4 regions of the Paenibacillus sp. NN59 genome follow, and region 2 is predicted to be linked to each of the others. Evidence: predicted binding sites of a transcription regulator. Region 2 holds the regulator's gene; each other region holds the start of a gene.
The links. The regulator Rex, encoded in region 2, represses fermentation and respiration genes when NADH is low (regulators of the CRP and FNR family bind a similar motif). The targets are predictions, from matches to a motif close to TTGTGAAATATTTCACAA.

Region 1 (4,533 bases), 2.6 Mb from region 2:
GCAATACCGGAATCTTCCTTATATCGGGATTCTGAAACCAGAAATCTACACAAGCTGATATCCAGTAAGGCCGAAGCCTTGAGCTGTTCTTGGCTTCTATTGAGAAGCCATGTCGGGCTATGTTAAAATAATTAAAGTGTCTCGAGAGGAGGTAGGGGATGAATCGGTTCATCCGGAATTCTGGTTTTTATTTGATTCTTTTTTTAGTTGTGGTGGGTTTAGTTAGATTTATCACAGATGGAAACGATGTTATAGAAAACCCTAGATATGATCAGTTTCGTGCTGAGGTTAAAGCCAACAATATCGCCGAAGTGACTGTTCAATTCAACGGTCAGACATATCTCGTGACCGGCCGATACAAACAAGCACCTGATGGGGCCAAATCAGAAAATTTCTCAACGTATATTCCTCCTACGGATGAGGCAATTACCGAACTTGTAGCTGCAAGTGAAGCTAACAAATTTGAATATCATCAGGAACCAATGAAAGGTGACAGCATCTGGTTGACGTTGCTGACTTCCTTTATTCCTTTGATCATTATGTTCCTGCTGTTCTTCTTCCTGTTTAATCAGGCTCAAGGCGGCGGCGGTAAAGTAATGAACTTTGGTAAAAGCCGTGCTCGCCTCTACAATGAAGAGAAGAAGCGCGTTACATTTGAAGATGTGGCGGGTGCAGACGAGGAGAAACAAGAGCTTGTTGAAGTCGTAGACTTCCTCAAGGACCCTCGGAAGTTCGCAGCCGTTGGGGCACGTATTCCGAAGGGCGTATTGCTCGTAGGTCCTCCGGGTACAGGTAAGACTTTGCTTGCTCGTGCTGTAGCTGGTGAAGCAGGTGTACCATTCTTCAGCATTTCCGGTTCCGACTTCGTTGAAATGTTTGTCGGTGTCGGTGCATCACGTGTACGTGACTTGTTCGAAAATGCAAAGAAAAATGCGCCTTGTATCATCTTTATTGACGAGATCGATGCAGTAGGACGTCAGCGTGGTGCTGGTCTGGGCGGCGGTCACGATGAGCGTGAACAGACCCTTAACCAATTGCTCGTTGAAATGGACGGATTCGGTGCAAACGAAGGTATTATCATCGTTGCCGCAACGAACCGTGCAGACATTCTGGACCCTGCGTTGTTGCGTCCAGGCCGTTTTGACCGTCAAATTACAGTGGATCGTCCAGACGTCAAGGGCCGTGAAGCTGTACTGAAAGTACACTCCCGTAATAAACCGCTCACCAAAGATGTGAGATTGGACATCATCGCGAAGCGTACAACAGGTTTCTCGGGTGCAGACCTGGAGAACTTGCTGAATGAAGCGGCATTGCTTGCAGCACGCCGTAACAGAAAAGATATATCCATGCGTGAAGTAGATGAGGCGATTGACCGAGTCATCGTTGGTACGGAGAAGAAAAGCCGTGTCATCAGTGATCGGGAGAAACGCATTGTTGCTTATCACGAAGCAGGCCATACCATTGTAGGATACTTCCTGGAACATGCTGATATGGTACATAAAGTGACCATCATTCCGCGCGGACGTGCGGGTGGATATGTAATCATGTTGCCAAAAGAAGACCGTATGCTCGTTACCAAACAGGAGTTGCTGGATAAAGTAACCGGACTTCTCGGAGGTCGCGTGGCGGAAGAATTGTTTATCGGTGAGATCGGTACCGGTGCATACAGTGACTTCCAACAAGCGACAGGTATCGTGCGCAGCATGGTTATGGAATACGGTATGAGTGAGAAACTGGGTCCAATGCAATTCGGAAGTTCACAAGGACAGGTATTCCTTGGACGGGATATCGGTCATGAACAGAATTACTCGGATTCCATCGCATATGAGATCGACCAAGAGATGCAGCGCTTTATTAACGAGTGTTATGAGAAGTGTAAAGCTCTCCTTACCAAACATACAAGAGAGATGCATCTGATCGCTGAAACACTGCTTGAAGTGGAGACACTGGAAATGGATCAGATCAAGCAATTGATTGAAACAGGTTCCTTGACACCAAAAGCAGAAGGCGATAACTCAGGAGAAGGTACGCCAAATGAAGGCGGCGAGCCAATCATTGATAACATCGGTGATGTTCGCGTTCGCATTCAAGGCAAAGATGAAACATCTGAGCCACCAGCTGGAGATATTCCAAACGAAGCTCCTGACCTGGATAAGGGCAGCAATGATCCGAATGATGGTGGCTCAAAGCCAACATCTTAATATGTAACATGTCTGGTCATGTGACCGGAATAAAAAGAGAGCCCTTTTGGCTCTCTTTTTTTGCAATAATTATTCATTTGGAGGAGGAATAGATAATCAAGAGCTAGATGGCGAACCGGACAGCATAAGGGGGATAAGACAGTATATCCTGCCTTTTTTCATTTATTGACAGAGTCGTGAACGTTGTGTACATTAGTTGTTAAACCGCTTGTGATTCGTTTCACCAGCGAACATAACGACATAGGTTAGCCCATGAAACAGCGCTTGACGCTGTCCCGATAAGGAGAGGATCACAGGTGGAAGCTCTGGCTTTAGAGCGCAAGGCTGAGATGAATCGTGAGCTGCGTGAGCGGCTGATGGAACTCAAGAAGGAACGCAATGCTATTATTCTTGCTCATTATTATCAACGTGATGAAGTACAGGAAGTCGCAGATTTCCGGGGAGACTCTTTCCTGCTGGCCCAGAAGGCAGCGCAAACAGATGCGGATGTTATTGTATTCTGTGGTGTTCATTTTATGGGTGAAAGCGCTAAAATTCTGGCTCCGGGCAAAACCGTTTTGATCCCTGATGAACGTGCCGGGTGCCCAATGGCAGACATGGTGAACGTGGACGGATTACGTAAGCTGAAGGCACAACACCCGAACGCCAAGGTAGTCACCTACATTAATTCCTCGGCTGAGATCAAAGCAGAAACAGATATTTGCTGTACATCAGCAAACGCTGTTCGTGTAATCCAGTCTGTGGATTCCGAAGAAATCATCTGGGTACCGGACAAAAACCTGGGGCATTATGTACAGCAGCACACAGACAAGAAGATGATCATCTGGGAAGGTTACTGCAATACACACGATATGCTTACGGTAAAAGATGTTGTTGAGATGAAGGCTAAATATCCGAATGCTGAGTTTGTGGTGCACCCCGAGTGTCGCCCTGAAGTTGTAGAAATGGGGGATTTTGTAGGCAGCACAACAGCGATTCTGGAATATTGCAAGAAATCCTCCACTAAGGAATTCATTGTCGGCACGGAGGATGGCACAGGATATCAGCTTCGCCTCGACAGTCCGGATAAACAGTTCCATTTTGCGACCAAGTTCCTGGTATGTCCGAACATGAAGGTGAACAACCTGAAGAAGCTGGTCAAATGCCTGGAGACGATGAAGCCTCAGATCTATGTCCCACCGGCTGTTGCTGATAAAGCCAGAGAATCACTAGAGCGCATGTTACTGGTGAAGTAACATGCGTTACTCTTGCTCCGAGACAGGTGAATAAGATGATACCGCAATATATATATGATTTTGACCTCTCTGCGCTGCCAATGGTGGAGACCGATGTACTGGTGATCGGTTCAGGCATTGCTGGTCTGTTTACCGCAATTAAGGCTAGCGAACAGCATCGTGTTCTGATGATTACGAAGAAGTCTTTACTTGAGAGTAACACCAGATATGCGCAGGGCGGGATTGCGGCTGTTATTGCTGAAGATGATTCTCCTGCGTACCACTTGCAAGATACTCTTGTTGCCGGAGCCGGTTTGTGTCGATCCGAGGCAGTTGAAGTATTGGTGAATGAGGGCCCAGACGGTGTCAGAGAACTGATCCGTCTGGGAACATTGTTCGATCTGGAGAACGGCGAGTTGGCGTTGACGCAGGAAGGTGCGCACAGCCACCGCCGTATTTTACATGCCAATGGGGATGCAACTGGATATGAGATCGTAAGGGCGCTCGCTGTTGAGGTTCACGAGCATCCAGGCATTGACGTTTGGGATGAGCACTTTGTGGTGGATTTGATTACGGATCGAGGAGAATGTATCGGTGCTCTGATTCTGAAAGAAGACGGCTCAAAGGTGTTTGTCAAAGCAAAAGCAACAGTGCTCTGCTCAGGCGGTGCGGGACAGCTGTATCGTTATACGACGAATCCGGATGTAGCTACAGCTGATGGGGTAGCTATGGCATACCGTGCGGGGGCTATAGTTCGTGATATGGAATTCATCCAGTTTCACCCGACATCCTTATGTTACCCGGGAGCACCCCGCTTCCTGGTATCTGAAGCGGTACGCGGGGAAGGTGCTTATCTCCGCAACGTGAAGGGTGAACGATTCATGGAGAAATATCATGCCCAGCTCGAACTGGCGCCTCGTGATATTGTAGCTAGAGCCATTGTCAGCGAGATGGAGCTGACAAACAGTACCTTTGTTTACCTCGACATTACCCATGAGCTACCGGAGATGGTGAAACATCGTTTTCCTACCATTTATGAAACTTGTATGCGTTACGGTCTCGACATGACTACAGATTGGATTCCGGTTGCACCTGCCGCGCATTATATGATGGGCGGA
Region 2 (4,533 bases):
GGCTGACAGTGATGCACTGGCAACAGCTCATGTTTTGCTCAAATGTCTCGATGAACTTAGAGAGCTGCCGTTAATTACAATTCAGCGGCTTAGCGACCTGTTTGCACCAGAAGACAGTGATCTGGGATGGTTTTTCGACGGACTACGTGCGGAGAAGGAAGCAGAACCGATTCAGGACCTGGATGGGCATACCTATTACCGTCAGCTGGCGCTTAACGTTAGTGACTGGACGGAAATTGGAGCTCCTCGGGATGAAAGAGAAGCGAATCCGCTGGACGGTGTGACCTTTGATCAGTTTATGGATCAGGTGCGCGCCAACCTCAAAGAGACACTGGATCATTATGAAGAGCGTGAAGCACAGACACAGATGTTTGGCAGCGTACGGCAGGCACTGGATGAAGAGAAACATCTTTTGCTGGAAGCCGGAACGGGAACAGGGAAATCCCTGGGATATTTGTTACCTGCTATTTATGAAAGTGTAAAACAAGAACAGAAGGTGATGGTAAGCACTCACACCATTAACTTGCAAGAACAACTGCGCGAACGGGATATTCCGATGCTGACGCAGGTAGTTCCTTTTCCGTTCAAAGCTTCCGTGTTCAAGGGGAGAGGCCATTATCTCTGTCTACGCAAATTCGAGCACAAAATCAACAAACGTGAATTTGCTACGCCGAAAGAGGACTACTTCACGGCAGCACAGATGATTGTGTGGCTCACACAAACCGAAACGGGTGACGATGAAGAATTGAACCTCAGTGCACGCGGAGGAGATTTCTGGGAAACGGTGCAGAGCGAGTCCGAGTCTTGTCTCGGTAGATCCTGTCCGTGGTTCCGCAAGTGCTTCTATCATCGTGCGAAACATGAGGCGGGACTTTCTGATATTGTGATTACCAATCACTCCAAACTGTTTACAGACGTGAAGGCTGCTCATCAGCTGTTGCCAGCTTATGAAAGTCTGGTCATTGATGAAGCGCACCATCTTGAAGATGTAGCGGGTAAACATTTGGGGCTTCACATGAAGTATTTTACGCTCGTACACACACTGACCCGTTTGTTCAAAGATAGTCGTAATGGTCAGCTTCCCATGCTTCGCTCTCAGTTGTCAGGGCACGAGAACGGTGTACAGTGGGGTTCAATGGTGGATCAGATGTTTCCTCTCGCCGTGGAAGTGAAGGAAATGTGGGATCGTCTGAGCGATGCTCTGTTTGGTCTTTTGCCTGAACGGAGTGATGCTTCTCCAGGGGAGACCGGACAGTTCTCGCTGCGGCTTAAAGCGTCTCAGAAGCCTGCCAAGTGGCAGGAGTTGCAGGATTTGGAGAACCAGATCTATGTGACATTGGGTGATTTGGTTCGTAAGGGTGACAAACTGTTGCTCGAAGTAAAAGAAGATCAGGATGATTATCAGTCCGACAGTCTGATCACTGATATCACCGGGCTCTTGAAAGATCTGACGACGATGAAGGAGAATTTAAGATTCTTCATGCGTATGGATGATGCCAAGACCGTGTACTGGATGGAGGCCAGCGGACAGTTCCGTAGCAAGTCACTCCAGCTATACGCTGTTCCGGTGGATGTGAGCGCACAATTGAAAGAGATGTTTTTCGATAAAAAGAAAAGCGTTGTTCTTACATCGGCTACGCTGTCGGTGGATAAGTCATTCCAGTTCATGATTGAGCAACTGGGTTTGCAGGAAGCTGCCGACAATAATCGGCTTCTGACCTCGGTGCTACCTTCCCCATTCAATTATCGGGAACAAGCTTTGTTAGTAATCCCGCGGGATTTCCCGAGTCTGAAGGGGAGCGTAGGGGACGCGCACTTTGTACAGATGCTGGTGCACTCTCTTGCTGAGACGGCGATTGCAACTCAAGGACGTATGATGGTGCTGTTTACCTCTTATAAAATGCTTCGACAAGTCTATGAATCACTGAAAGAGGCTTTGTCCGGGAATGACATCTCGCTACTGGGGCAAGGTGTTGACAGCGGGAATCGTTCGAAGTTGACCCGACGCTTCCAAGATGCCAAAGCAGCAGTCCTGCTGGGTACGAGTAGCTTCTGGGAGGGCGTGGATATTCCGGGTGAAGCGCTGACCTGTCTTGCGATTGTGAGACTGCCTTTCCAGCCGCCTAACCATCCGCTTCTGGAAGCGAAGAGTGAACTGTTGCAAGAGCAGAAGAAAAATCCATTTATGAAGCTTTCTGTGCCGCAGGCCGTCATTCGCTTCAAGCAGGGGTTCGGCAGGCTTGTTCGGACAGGCAAAGATCGCGGAATCGTCATTGTGTATGATACGCGTGTAATTGAAGCTTATTACGGCAAGTACTTCCTGTATTCGCTACCGGGACCAAAGATGGAGCATATGCTGACAGAACAGATGGTTCCCCGTATTGCTGAATGGTTAGATCGACCTGCAGAAACTCAAAAATAATTACGATGTAAAGCTATAACATTGCATTGGACTTCACCATGGCGTTAAACTTTGAAGAAGACTTCACAAAGTTCGAACAGGGCAGCGCTTTAATGAACTTATATTCCTAATAATTCGGGCATTCTGTATGAGGACATCATGCATGGATATTGCATGTATACAGAATGCTCATCTTTTCAATATTTATTTAATCGTGGCGATGGTAAGGGGGAGCAAGGATGAAATCGGATAAAATATCAGAAGCGGTAGTACGGCGTCTGCCTGTATATTTGCGTTATTTAAACGAGTTGGTTCAGCGTGAGGTGACAACGGTTTCCTCGCAGGAGCTAGGACAGCGACTGGATTTGAATCCAGCTCAAATCCGTAAAGATTTAGCTTATTTCGGTGATTTTGGTCGTAAAGGAATCGGGTATGATGTGTCTTACCTGATCGAGAAGATTCGTCACATTTTGAAAATTGATCAGCAAATTAATGTGGCTCTGGTAGGGGCCGGTAATCTCGGACATGCCTTATCGAATTATAATGCTTATTTGAAGGACAATATGAAAATTGTCGCTATTTTTGATGCGTTTGGGCCAAAGATTGGCAGTAAAATTAATAGCCTGACGGTCAAACCTATGGAAGAACTTACAGAAGCGGTTCAGAAAGATAACATTCGTATCGGGATCATCACGGTGCCGGACACGGAAGCTCAGAATGTTGCCGATCAACTGATTCAATCGGGCATTGAGGCGATTCTGAATTTTGCGCCAACGATTCTAAAAACGCCTTCACATGTGCGGATTCATCATGCAGACTTTACAACGGATTTGCTCAGTTTGGCTTATTATTTGGAGAACGGGAAGGAAGATGAGCTTGATGACAACAACGAATAAATGGGTAATCCAAAATGGTAAATTTGCTGTAAAAGAAGGTGCCAATTGGACTGTGATTCAAGGGTATATGGTCGTTGAAAATGACAAGATTGTGCATATTGGTGAGACGCTGCCGGATGGTGACGAGAACCTGCCTAAAGTGGATGGAAAAGGACTGCTCTTCCTGCCGGGTCTGATCAATACGCATGGTCATGCGGCAATGTCTCTGCTTCGAGGTCATGGTGATGACCTGGCATTACAAGTGTGGTTACAAGAAAAAATGTGGCCAATGGAAGCCAAAATGACTTCTGAGGACGTGTATTGGGGAGCATCCCTTTCGGTGCTTGAGATGTTAAAAGGCGGAACAACAGCTTTCCTGGACATGTATGACCACATGGATCAGGTAGCAAAAGTGGTTGAACAGTCAGGAGCTAGAGCTGCGCTGGCTCGCGGTGTCATTGGACTGTGTTCGGAAGAAGAGCAGATGAGAAAGCTGGAAGAGTCCGCAGCATTTGCTCGTGAATGGAATGGACAGGCGGATGGACGCATCACAACCGTAATCTCTCCGCACGCGCCTTACACATGCCCTCCAGATTACATAGAGAAGCTTGTTCAAGTTGCGCATGATCTAAACCTGCCTCTCCATACGCACATGTCAGAGACGCTTCGTGAAGTGGAGCAGAATGTATCAGATTATGGCATGCGTCCAGTGGCACATTTGGAGAAGCATGGCTTTTTCTCACGTCCTTCACTCGTAGCGCATGCTGTGCATCTCAACGATGAAGAGATCGAGATCTTGGCACGTCATGATGTCGCTGTATCCCATAATCCGGGTAGTAATTTGAAGCTTGCATCGGGTGTAGCTCGTGTTCCCGCTTTGTTGAAAGCAGGAGTTACTGTATCTTTGGGAACAGACGGACCGGCAAGTAACAACAATCTCGATATGTTTGAGGAAATGAGACTTGCAGCTTTAATTCATAAAGGAGTATCCGGTGATCCTACCGCCGTACCTGCCGGGGAAGCGTTGCTTCTTGGAACAGCTTACGGTGCGAAGTCCATCTTCCTGAACGATACTGGAGCTTTGCAAGTTGGTAAAAAGGCTGATTTTATTGCACTCAACATTGAACAGGCTCACTTCTATCCACACACGGATTTGATTTCACATGCCATCTACTCGGCTTCGGCGAAAGATGTGGAACATGTATGGGTGGATGGCAAACAAGTCGTAAAACATGGTGAATGTTTAACACTGGATGA
Region 3 (4,533 bases), 620 kb from region 2:
CCATTAGTCAACATCAATCGCAATCCCCATTGTTACGGTAGAGCAGAGGTTATACAGCAATCCAGACCTGGTCATTCTCTACCTTGACCGGATACATCTGAACTTGACCGTTGTCTGGTGCTTGCACCTGACCTGTTGTCAAATCAATTTTCCAGTCGTACAGCGGATCATAGAGATAGTGTCCAGAGACAATGCCTTCCGCCAGCGGCCCACCCTTAGGGTGGGGGTTATGGTTGTCAGCAGCAAAGATGGTGCCATCCGAAGCACGGAATACCGCAAGCTGCAGATCTTCGATCTCGACAACTCTGCCAATGCGTGGCAGGAATTCATCTATAGCTCCAGCCGGGAAATACGTGCCTGTTTGTTTGGTTGTCATCGTAAACCACTCCTTTTGTATCAATTTGTTTCTCTACTTGAATCTCATATAATCTACTTTGGTTTACGGGCGAGCCGTAACTTCAATGCTATGGAACATTTTGCTTTGGCCTTCTTCATCACGAATCGCTTTTTGCCATGGTTCTTCCACCTGTGCAAGGGCAAACTCGATCCGTTCCATCAACGCTTTACGTTCCTCAACGTTATCCACAACAACCGAGCGGATGTGCTCCAGACCCATACGTTCTACCCATTCGGAAGTACGCTCCAAATAGTTACCTGTCTCGCGGTAGTACTGCATGATAGCTCCGCACAATTCGATCAGTTCATCATCGGTTTTGACTTTGCACAGCGAGTCAGCAAGCCTTGCTTTGATTCCGCCGTTACCACCGATGAAGATTTCCCAGCCGCCGTCATTGCCGACGATCCCGATATCCTTCGTGCATGCTTCTGCACAGTTCCGAGGACAGCCGTTCACGGCATATTTGAATTTGGCTGGCAGATCGAGACGTTCAAATTTACGTTCGATTCTCGCACCCATGGCCATCGAATCCTGTGTACCGAAGCGGCAGAATTGGGAGCCAACACATGTTTTAACCGTACGAAGCGATTTCGCGTAAGCGTAACCCGAAGGCATATCCAGCTCAGCCCATACTTTAGTCAAATCTTCTTTTTTGACGCCGATGAGATCAAGACGCTGACCGCCTGTCACTTTAACCGCTTTGATATCATATTTAACCGAAACGTCAGCGATCTTTTTCAGATCGGCTGGTGTCGTTACCCCGCCGTACATCCGAGGTACAACGGTGTATGTTCCGTCTTTTTGAATGTTGGCGTTCATACGTTCGTTAACAAACCGGGATTCTTTTTCATCCTCGTGTGTGTCCGGATAGATCATGCCCAGATAGTAGTTGATGGCCGGACGACATTTCGAGCAACCCTCAGGCTGGCTCCAGCCAAGTACATTCATGACTTCCTTGCTCGTTTGCAAGCCTTTTTCCCGGATTTCAGCTACAATCTCATCCCGTCCGAGAGTTGTACAGCTGCAGATTCCCTGTTTGCCACCGGCAGTGAAATTATCTCCAAGCACGTATTGTAAAATCTGTTCAACCACTGGTTTGCATCCTCCGCAAGAGCGGGTTGCACCTGTGCAGGCTTTAATCTCGTCAACTGTAGTTAGACCCTGGTTGGTAATGACATCCACGATGGCGCCTTTGGTTACGCCGTTACATCCACATACGATTTCATCCACCGGCATCGTTTCAACAGACGTTGTTTTTTTATGACCGCCGCAACCTGTACCCATAAGGGAACTGTACAATTCATCTGTCATTTCAGTCTGGTTTTTGATCAGTTTCTGCAGTTCAGTGGAATCCGTAATGTCACCAAAGAGTACAGCACCTACCATTTTGTTGTCACGAAGCAGGATTTTTTTGTACGTTCGTTTCCAGTCGTCTTTTTGCGAAATTACGTTATGTTCCGGGCTATCAATGAATTCGCCAGTAGAGAAGACGTCTACACCCGAAATTTTCAATTTGGTGGATACAACCGAGCCTTCATACGGAGCTGTTTCGACTCCGCAAATATGTTTCGCAAGAATCATTCCTTGTTCAAACAGTGGCGCCACAAGTCCGTAACACACACCGCGATGTTCATTACATTCTCCGACAGAGTAAACGTCTTTCAGTGAAGTCTGCATGTAGTCATCCACAATGATACCTCGGTTGACTTCGATCCCACTCTCCCGAGCTACCGCTATATTCGGTTTAATACCAACCGCCATGACCACAAAATCAACATTCAGCACAGATTCGTCGGCAAAACGTATACCTTCAACCCGTTCACCACCCAGTAGTTCGGAAGTTTGGGCGCCCATTTTGAACTTGATTCCCTGACGTTCCAGTTCAGCTTTCAACATGGCAGAAGCCTGAGGATCGAGCTGGCGTTCCATCAGATCATCCATAAGATGCACAACAGTAACGTCCATACCGAGTTGCACAAGTCCTTTGGCAGCTTCCAGGCCTAGCAGTCCGCCCCCGATGACAGCTGCTTTTTTGTATGCTTTTGCAGCTTCCAGCATGATATTGCAATCGGCGATATCGCGGAAACCAACGACACCCTGCTTGTCATGTCCGGGTACAGGGAGGATGAAAGAATTCGACCCTGTTGCAATGATAATTTTGTCATACGGAGCACGGTGTCCATCTTCGGTTACTACTTCACGAGTCTCGGCATCAATGCGGGCAACCGTGGTTCCTGTGTGAAGCGTAATGCCGTAGTCCTCGTACCAGTGGAGATCATTAAGGACAATGTCATCCAGCGTTTTACTACCTTCAAGTACGTAGGACAACATAATACGATTGTAGTTAGGATAAGGTTCTGTACCAAAAACCGTAATATCAAAGCGTGAAGTTAATTTTAGAATTTGTTCCACCGTGCTGATTCCGGCCATACCATTACCGATGACGACTAATTTTTCTTTATTTCCGTTCATGTGTGTAGCCCTCCCTTGGATAAACCTGTACATTTACCAACATTTTTAATGGCTTATATTTGAATTATACATCGACTGACTCAATCATAATGTGATTTATTTCACTAATTACGATAGATCATTCATATTAAAATAAGTGTGATGACCGTCACGAAAACAAAAATATTTTTAGAAATGAGAAATACGAACTATTGTTCTTATTTTTGGTTCGAGGTATGATCATAGTGGGGTCGGTTACGTTCCCTATTTTCTCGAAAGGACGTTTTTGCATCATGATGGGAAGATCCCACCTGATTATCGGTACAGGCGTTTCACTTTCAGTGTTGCAACTCCTTGGAATGCAGGTTACTGCTCCGGCTGTAACCGTTGCACTAATAGGATCGTTGTTGCCAGATATTGATGAGCCTAATTCATTGCTGGTATCGAAAGCATTGCCGAGCAGTTTGATTCGACTGTTGCAGACGATTCTTTTGCCTGCGGCTGTGTTTGTGTATTTTTACGTTCCGGCCAAACCGTGGAATCTGCTACTTGCTGTATTCATTGGGCTTGTGTCGTTCCTGCCTTCGCGATCACTGCGTAAAGTATTGATGTTTGCCATTGGACTGGGCTTGGTCTTTTATGGTCATGCTTTTGCTCCGTGGAATCTGATTGCAGGCAGCCTGCTTATGCTGTGCACAACACTTACACACAGGGGCTTAACCCATACCTTGTATGGAACAGCTGTTTGGGCGGGGTTACTGTACAGTACAACGCAGCAGCAAGGCCCAGAAATTTGGGTCGCTGGAGGTTCCGCTTATGCTCTTCATCTGCTTGCCGATTCCTTGACGAATCGGGGGATTCGTCCATTGCCGCCATTAAAACTGCGTATACGGGCAAATCTGATGAGTACGGGAACCAAACATGGAGCAGCTGTAGAAAATGTCTGCGTAATCCTGACACTGATTTTGGCATGGTTTGCATTCTCGCCTTTATTTCTGTAGTACAACCACAAACGCCAGCCCATTATTTATGGACTGGCGTTCTGAAATCAAGAGCTTAACTTGAGTAGTCGCTATGTTGACACGTCACGAAATCGCTGTTGTTTGATTACACATCAAGAACAAGCAAGTTAGACTTTAGTAGGTGTACCGCTAAGTGTATCGATATCTGTAGAACCAAAGGCTAGTAAAACAACAAGAATAAGTACAATTAGCATTTCGGCAAAACCGACTCCATCAAACTCAGACATCACAGCCACCTCTTTTCATGCTTGCATTTAGGAATTTATACGCTGCTGAAAAGCCTGAATGACATCGTTCAGGGTCATATCTCGGCCCGTTTCATCCAAAAATTGTACTAGTTTATCTGAATTAGAGGGTTCAATCTTTTGGAGTGTTTTATACTGGCCCACTAATTCTACAACTAATGTGGCTTCTCTAAACAGCGTGACCGCATCCACTCTTAATTTCCCGCTAACCAATAACGCGGCAACAATCAATTCAAGTTTTTTACCTTTTAAATTGCCACTCAGAAGGGTATTTGCGGCATTAGTTTTTCTGGAACCTTTATTTGATTTTCCGTTCCTTCCCATTGCCATACAAAGTTCCCCCGCTGTTTGATGTGTTGGTTCTTCATCTTTAGTTAACTAACCTTCCATTATCATATCTTATGTATCTCGTGCTCAA
Region 4 (4,533 bases), 1.9 Mb from region 2:
CAGCCTGTGTTACCGGCAGCATTACATATCGTCTGCTCCAGCACGCTTGCGCCAAGCGCATTGAAGAAACGCCGATCCATACCGTCGACACCAAGCACACCCATATTACCGTAAAAACTATAAGGGAGAATGCTCTCCGGTCCATACGTTGCAGACAAGTCTTTGAACTTTCCTGTAATTTCCTGAATCGCTTCGTCCCAACTGATACGCTCGAACTTGCCTTCACCTTTGGCGCCGACACGTCGCATCGGATATTGAAGACGCCCCGGATGATACACCCGCTCCGTCATATTTCGAACTTTATTACAGATTGCACCCTTCGTAATCGGATGATCCGGATTACCGGTGACCTTCGTAATTTTACCGTTTTCTTTATGTAATAGCAGACCACATGTGTCTGGACAATCGAGCGGGCATACCGCTGGAAATACACCATTCTCCTGTTCAATCATCATTGGGCTCCCCCTCTTTCAATAGCTATCCCTATATCATATCCCGTTCAGGGTTATAACGTAAAGAGAACAGAATGAATCGGCCAAATCTTCATCATTGCTGGGTAGCATGTTATGTGTGCAAACTGGTCATTCCATTCAAAAATTTTAATTTCGAAAAAAGTTTTCTGCCTATGATTCATTCTTTGAATCGAAGGGTAAATTAAGAACAAGGCATTAGGCTGGTGTTTCCCCACTTCCTCCTCATGCCATATCATGGACCACTCCCGAAATTCGCCATGCTCAGGTTTCGTTCCCCCGAACCTTGTCATGGCGAATTTAATTTTGGGCAAAAAAAAGATGACCCCCTCCCATCTCCCCACGATCAACCCTGTCGTGAAGCGATGAAATGCATCATCTCACTTCGTTATTCCGTATTCTTACAAATATGATGCTACAATGCTCCTAAGTGTCGACTCTCCCATAAATTACGCCTGTTTACTCCACATCGCTCTGCCTTCTGCTTCCACTGAAGAAACCATAGCAGGAACAACCGTCTCCGGCTTGACCGCTGGCTCTGTTTTACGCAGATATACCATCCAATACGCAGCCGCTACGAACAACGCTCCACCCGTTAAATTACCTAGCCAAACCGGAATAAAATTCATGACGTACTGGCCCCAGGAATAGTGCCCTTCAAAGATCGCTGCTGGAATCAGAAACATGTTGGCCACAACGTGCTGAAAGCCGATAGCCACAAACGCCATCGTTGGAAACCAAATGCCCAGAATTTTACCGCTCATCGTATCGGATGCATAAGACAGCCAGACAGCCAGCGCTACCAGCCAGTTACAGCCTATGCCTGAGATAAAAGCCTGCAGGAAGCTGTCATGCAATTTGTGTCCTGCCATATCGACAACTTTGCTCAGGTATACACCCTCTGCAGTGAGCCCAAGCACATGACCAAAGAAAAAGGCCACAAACAATGCACCGAGCAAATTACCCACGGTCACAAGTAGCAGGTTCTTCAACATGCTGGCTGGAGAGATTTTACGTGTGATTGCAGCGAGCGGTACAGCCATCATATTGCCCGTTAACAGTTCTCCACCACCAATCAAAACCAGAATCAGACCTACCGGGAACACCGCCGCTCCGATAAACGTTGCAATGCTCCCCCACTCCGCTGGTGCAGATGCAATTACGCGAATATCGAGCAGAAACCCAAGCGCAATAAAGGCTCCCGCCAGGAAACCAAGAATCAGCACAGAAGAAACCGGATTCTGTGCTTTCTTAACACCAGCCTGCGAAGTATACTGTGCAACCTCCAGAGGTGTTTTGGTCGCCATATGTCATCCTCTCCTTTGTCTTCTATCCGTTCGCAGATCATTGAATTCATCTATGGTTTTATTGTATCTCGACCTTGCCGAAAACTTTGTGCAAATAATCACAAAGTAATCTAAGAAGATGATTCAATTTGCTACTTAGACGACAAAAAAAGAAGACTGACGATACGATCGCCAGCCTTCCTTCTGTCTTTATTTTATGATGTACCCAATTTTAATATCGTTGCTAGCCGCCTACATTCATGACTCACCTCACCGACTTACACCAGCGCTGGCGCTTTAACCTCTACCGGAGGCAGGGCTTGCAGACCTGCTGTGTTCAGGAAGTTCCAAGGTTTGTTGTAGTGCGGTTGGAAGAAGAAGTCGATAAACGCCAGCTCATCCACCGTCATGTTGTTCTGAATACAAACCGAGATCGTATTGATCGACTGCGTCAGATCCACTTGTGACATTACCTGTGCACCGACAATCCGGCGAGTCGCTTGTTCGTAAACCACTTTAAGCAACAGTTTCTCAGCCGTTGGCATGAACTCAGGACGGTAGCTGTCTTCCAGAACAACCGATTCGACAACAAGCCCCTCTTCTTTAGCAGACATCTCGGTCATTCCTGTTCCTGCAATATTTTGCTCATAAATTTTGATGCCCGATGTGCCCTGTGTTCCCATATAAGGTGTCGTTGGACGAACCAGGTTTCTCGCTACGAGTGTACCCATCCGCACGGCGTTTGTTGCTAGTGGAATGTAAGCCGCTTTGCCGGTCGGATTGTAGTGGATCGCACAGCTGTCACCTGCAGCAAAGACATCTTCCTGACTAGTTTGCATATATTTATCGACGATAATTGCACCGTTTGGCAACATATCCACTTGGCCTTTAAGCAGCTCCGTATTTGGACGGAATCCGATGCAAAGAATGACCAAGTCAGTCTCAAACTCCCCTTTGGATGTGATGACTTTGGTTACCTTGCCGTTCTCGCCCGTAAATTTCTGTACGGTTTGACCGAGAGCCAGTTTAATGCCTTTATTCGTGAGCGTATCTTCAATTCCATCTGTAAATTCAGGATCAAGGTATTTGTTCAAAATACGATCCACGCTGTCGATCAGCGTCACTTCTTTACCGTTCATCTGGAATGCCTCAACCAGTTCCACACCGATGTAACCTGCGCCAACTACAGTAACACGTTTCGCATCTTTGGCTTTTTCGATAATAGTGTTGGAGTGATTGTAGTTTTTGCAAAGCAGGATGTTATCCATCTCGATGCCTTCCAGCTTCGGTACAACAGGCCATGAACCTGTAGTCACGATCAGTTTGTCAAATGTATCTTCAAATTCTTCCCCGGTTTGCAGATTTTTAGCCCGCAAGGTGTGGCCTTTGGCATCCACTGCTGTAACTTCGTGAAGCATCTTGGTCACTACCCCGAGATCTGCCAATTGATTCGGCGAAGAGTAGAACAGGCCGTCAGGGTCTTTGACCACTCCACCTACGTAGAGCGCAATACCGCATGACAGGAAAGAGATATTATCATTGCGTTCATATACGGTAATGGTGGCATCCGGGTATAATTTGGCTGTATTTACGATGGCTGCTGTTCCTGCGTGTGTACATCCGATGACTGCGATTTTCATGAGAGTTCCTCCTTGGAGTATATAAAATAATGAGTTTAATAAACATGGTTAAGGTTGTGAAATAATTCACTATTAATTCAGTAGATCACTTGTGATTTATTTCACTTTATACACTCATTATAATGTGATCTTTTTCACATTGCAATAGGTTTTGCAAAAATAAATTCAATTTCCTCATAAAACATGCGACAGTTCTACTTTTGTCTTAAGTTCGCCATAGATTTTATACGTTATAAGTACTGACCCCATCTTATTTTCACTACTTACATTTTCCCCGAATTGCCTATTGCTTATGCCCTCCAAATCATTCAAATTCCGTTTTAGCGCAGTGCCAGCTATCTTCTATCCAACACAATGGGCAGGATGAATGAACAGAATGCAAAAATGGATGCCATTTAAAATTAAAGGTTGATTTCTTTATTAGTAAGCGCTTACAATATATAGAATCCTTTTATTGGATTATATGATATATATGTTCCATATTAGTTCGGGAAAATAATAGCTTAAGGAGGCGTTCACTTGAGTAAACCTAAATTGTTAGCCCCATTACGCATCATACCCGTTGCACTTTCTATGGCCATGATCACTGCCGCATTAGTCAATCCACATGCCGCTGCTGCCGATGTTAATGCTTCCTCCGCCCCAGTGACAATTAAAACCGAAGTGTTGCCGAGCCAGAAATCCAGTTCTACCCTTGTAGATGTGTCCTCTTTGTTGCAGAAATTCAGGGATATAAGCAACTTCGCGACTGGGGATCTCGCCAAAGATACGGCTTATGCACTGAATATCGTATCCTGGCAGATGCCGCACGGCGGCTTTTACAAAGACATGGAGAAACAATATGCTACCCCTTGGAATGGTGTAACGGAACGTTCTGGCTGGAAAGACCCGAGCGGTGTTGAGCTTGGAACCTTCGATAATGATGCTACAACATCGGAAATCCGCTTCCTGACTGAAATGTATGTCAAAACCGGTAATCCGATCTTTAAAGACAGTGTCCGCAAAGCCGTTGATTTTATTCTCGTGTCACAGTACCCTTCGGGTGGCTGGCCTCAGGTCTATCCTAAACGCAGTAATTATTCGGATGCCGTAACGTACAATGACAATGCGATGGTGCAAACGATGATTCTACTAGAT

Region 1: the regulator Rex is predicted to act here: its motif matches at 2,410-2,427, upstream of nadA (quinolinate synthase NadA).
Region 3: the regulator Rex is predicted to act here: its motif matches at 2,959-2,976, upstream of nirB (nitrite reductase large subunit NirB).
Region 4: the regulator Rex is predicted to act here: its motif matches at 1,864-1,881, upstream of ACT89M_RS26075 (formate/nitrite transporter family protein).

The regions. Positions count from the first base shown of each region.
Region 1 is NZ_CP199678.1:62,149-66,681, forward strand. Features, by position in the region: gene hpt (hypoxanthine phosphoribosyltransferase) at 1-58, shown strand, start outside; gene ftsH (ATP-dependent zinc metalloprotease FtsH) at 159-2,201, shown strand; gene nadA (quinolinate synthase NadA) at 2,498-3,436, shown strand; gene nadB (L-aspartate oxidase) at 3,472-4,533, shown strand, end outside.
Region 2 is NZ_CP199678.1:4,033,320-4,037,852, reverse strand. Features, by position in the region: gene dinG (ATP-dependent DNA helicase DinG) at 1-2,422, shown strand, start outside; gene ACT89M_RS17665 (redox-sensing transcriptional repressor Rex) at 2,641-3,297, shown strand; gene ACT89M_RS17660 (amidohydrolase) at 3,281-4,533, shown strand, end outside.
Region 3 is NZ_CP199678.1:4,648,821-4,653,353, reverse strand. Features, by position in the region: gene nirD (nitrite reductase small subunit NirD) at 50-376, opposite strand; gene nirB (nitrite reductase large subunit NirB) at 440-2,869, opposite strand; gene ACT89M_RS20415 (metal-dependent hydrolase) at 3,142-3,849, shown strand; gene ACT89M_RS20410 (hypothetical protein) at 4,125-4,445, opposite strand.
Region 4 is NZ_CP199678.1:5,976,213-5,980,745, forward strand. Features, by position in the region: gene ACT89M_RS26070 (molybdopterin-containing oxidoreductase family protein) at 1-452, opposite strand, end outside; gene ACT89M_RS26075 (formate/nitrite transporter family protein) at 920-1,777, opposite strand; gene ACT89M_RS26080 (FAD-dependent oxidoreductase) at 2,035-3,396, opposite strand; gene pelA (pectate lyase) at 3,916-4,533, shown strand, end outside.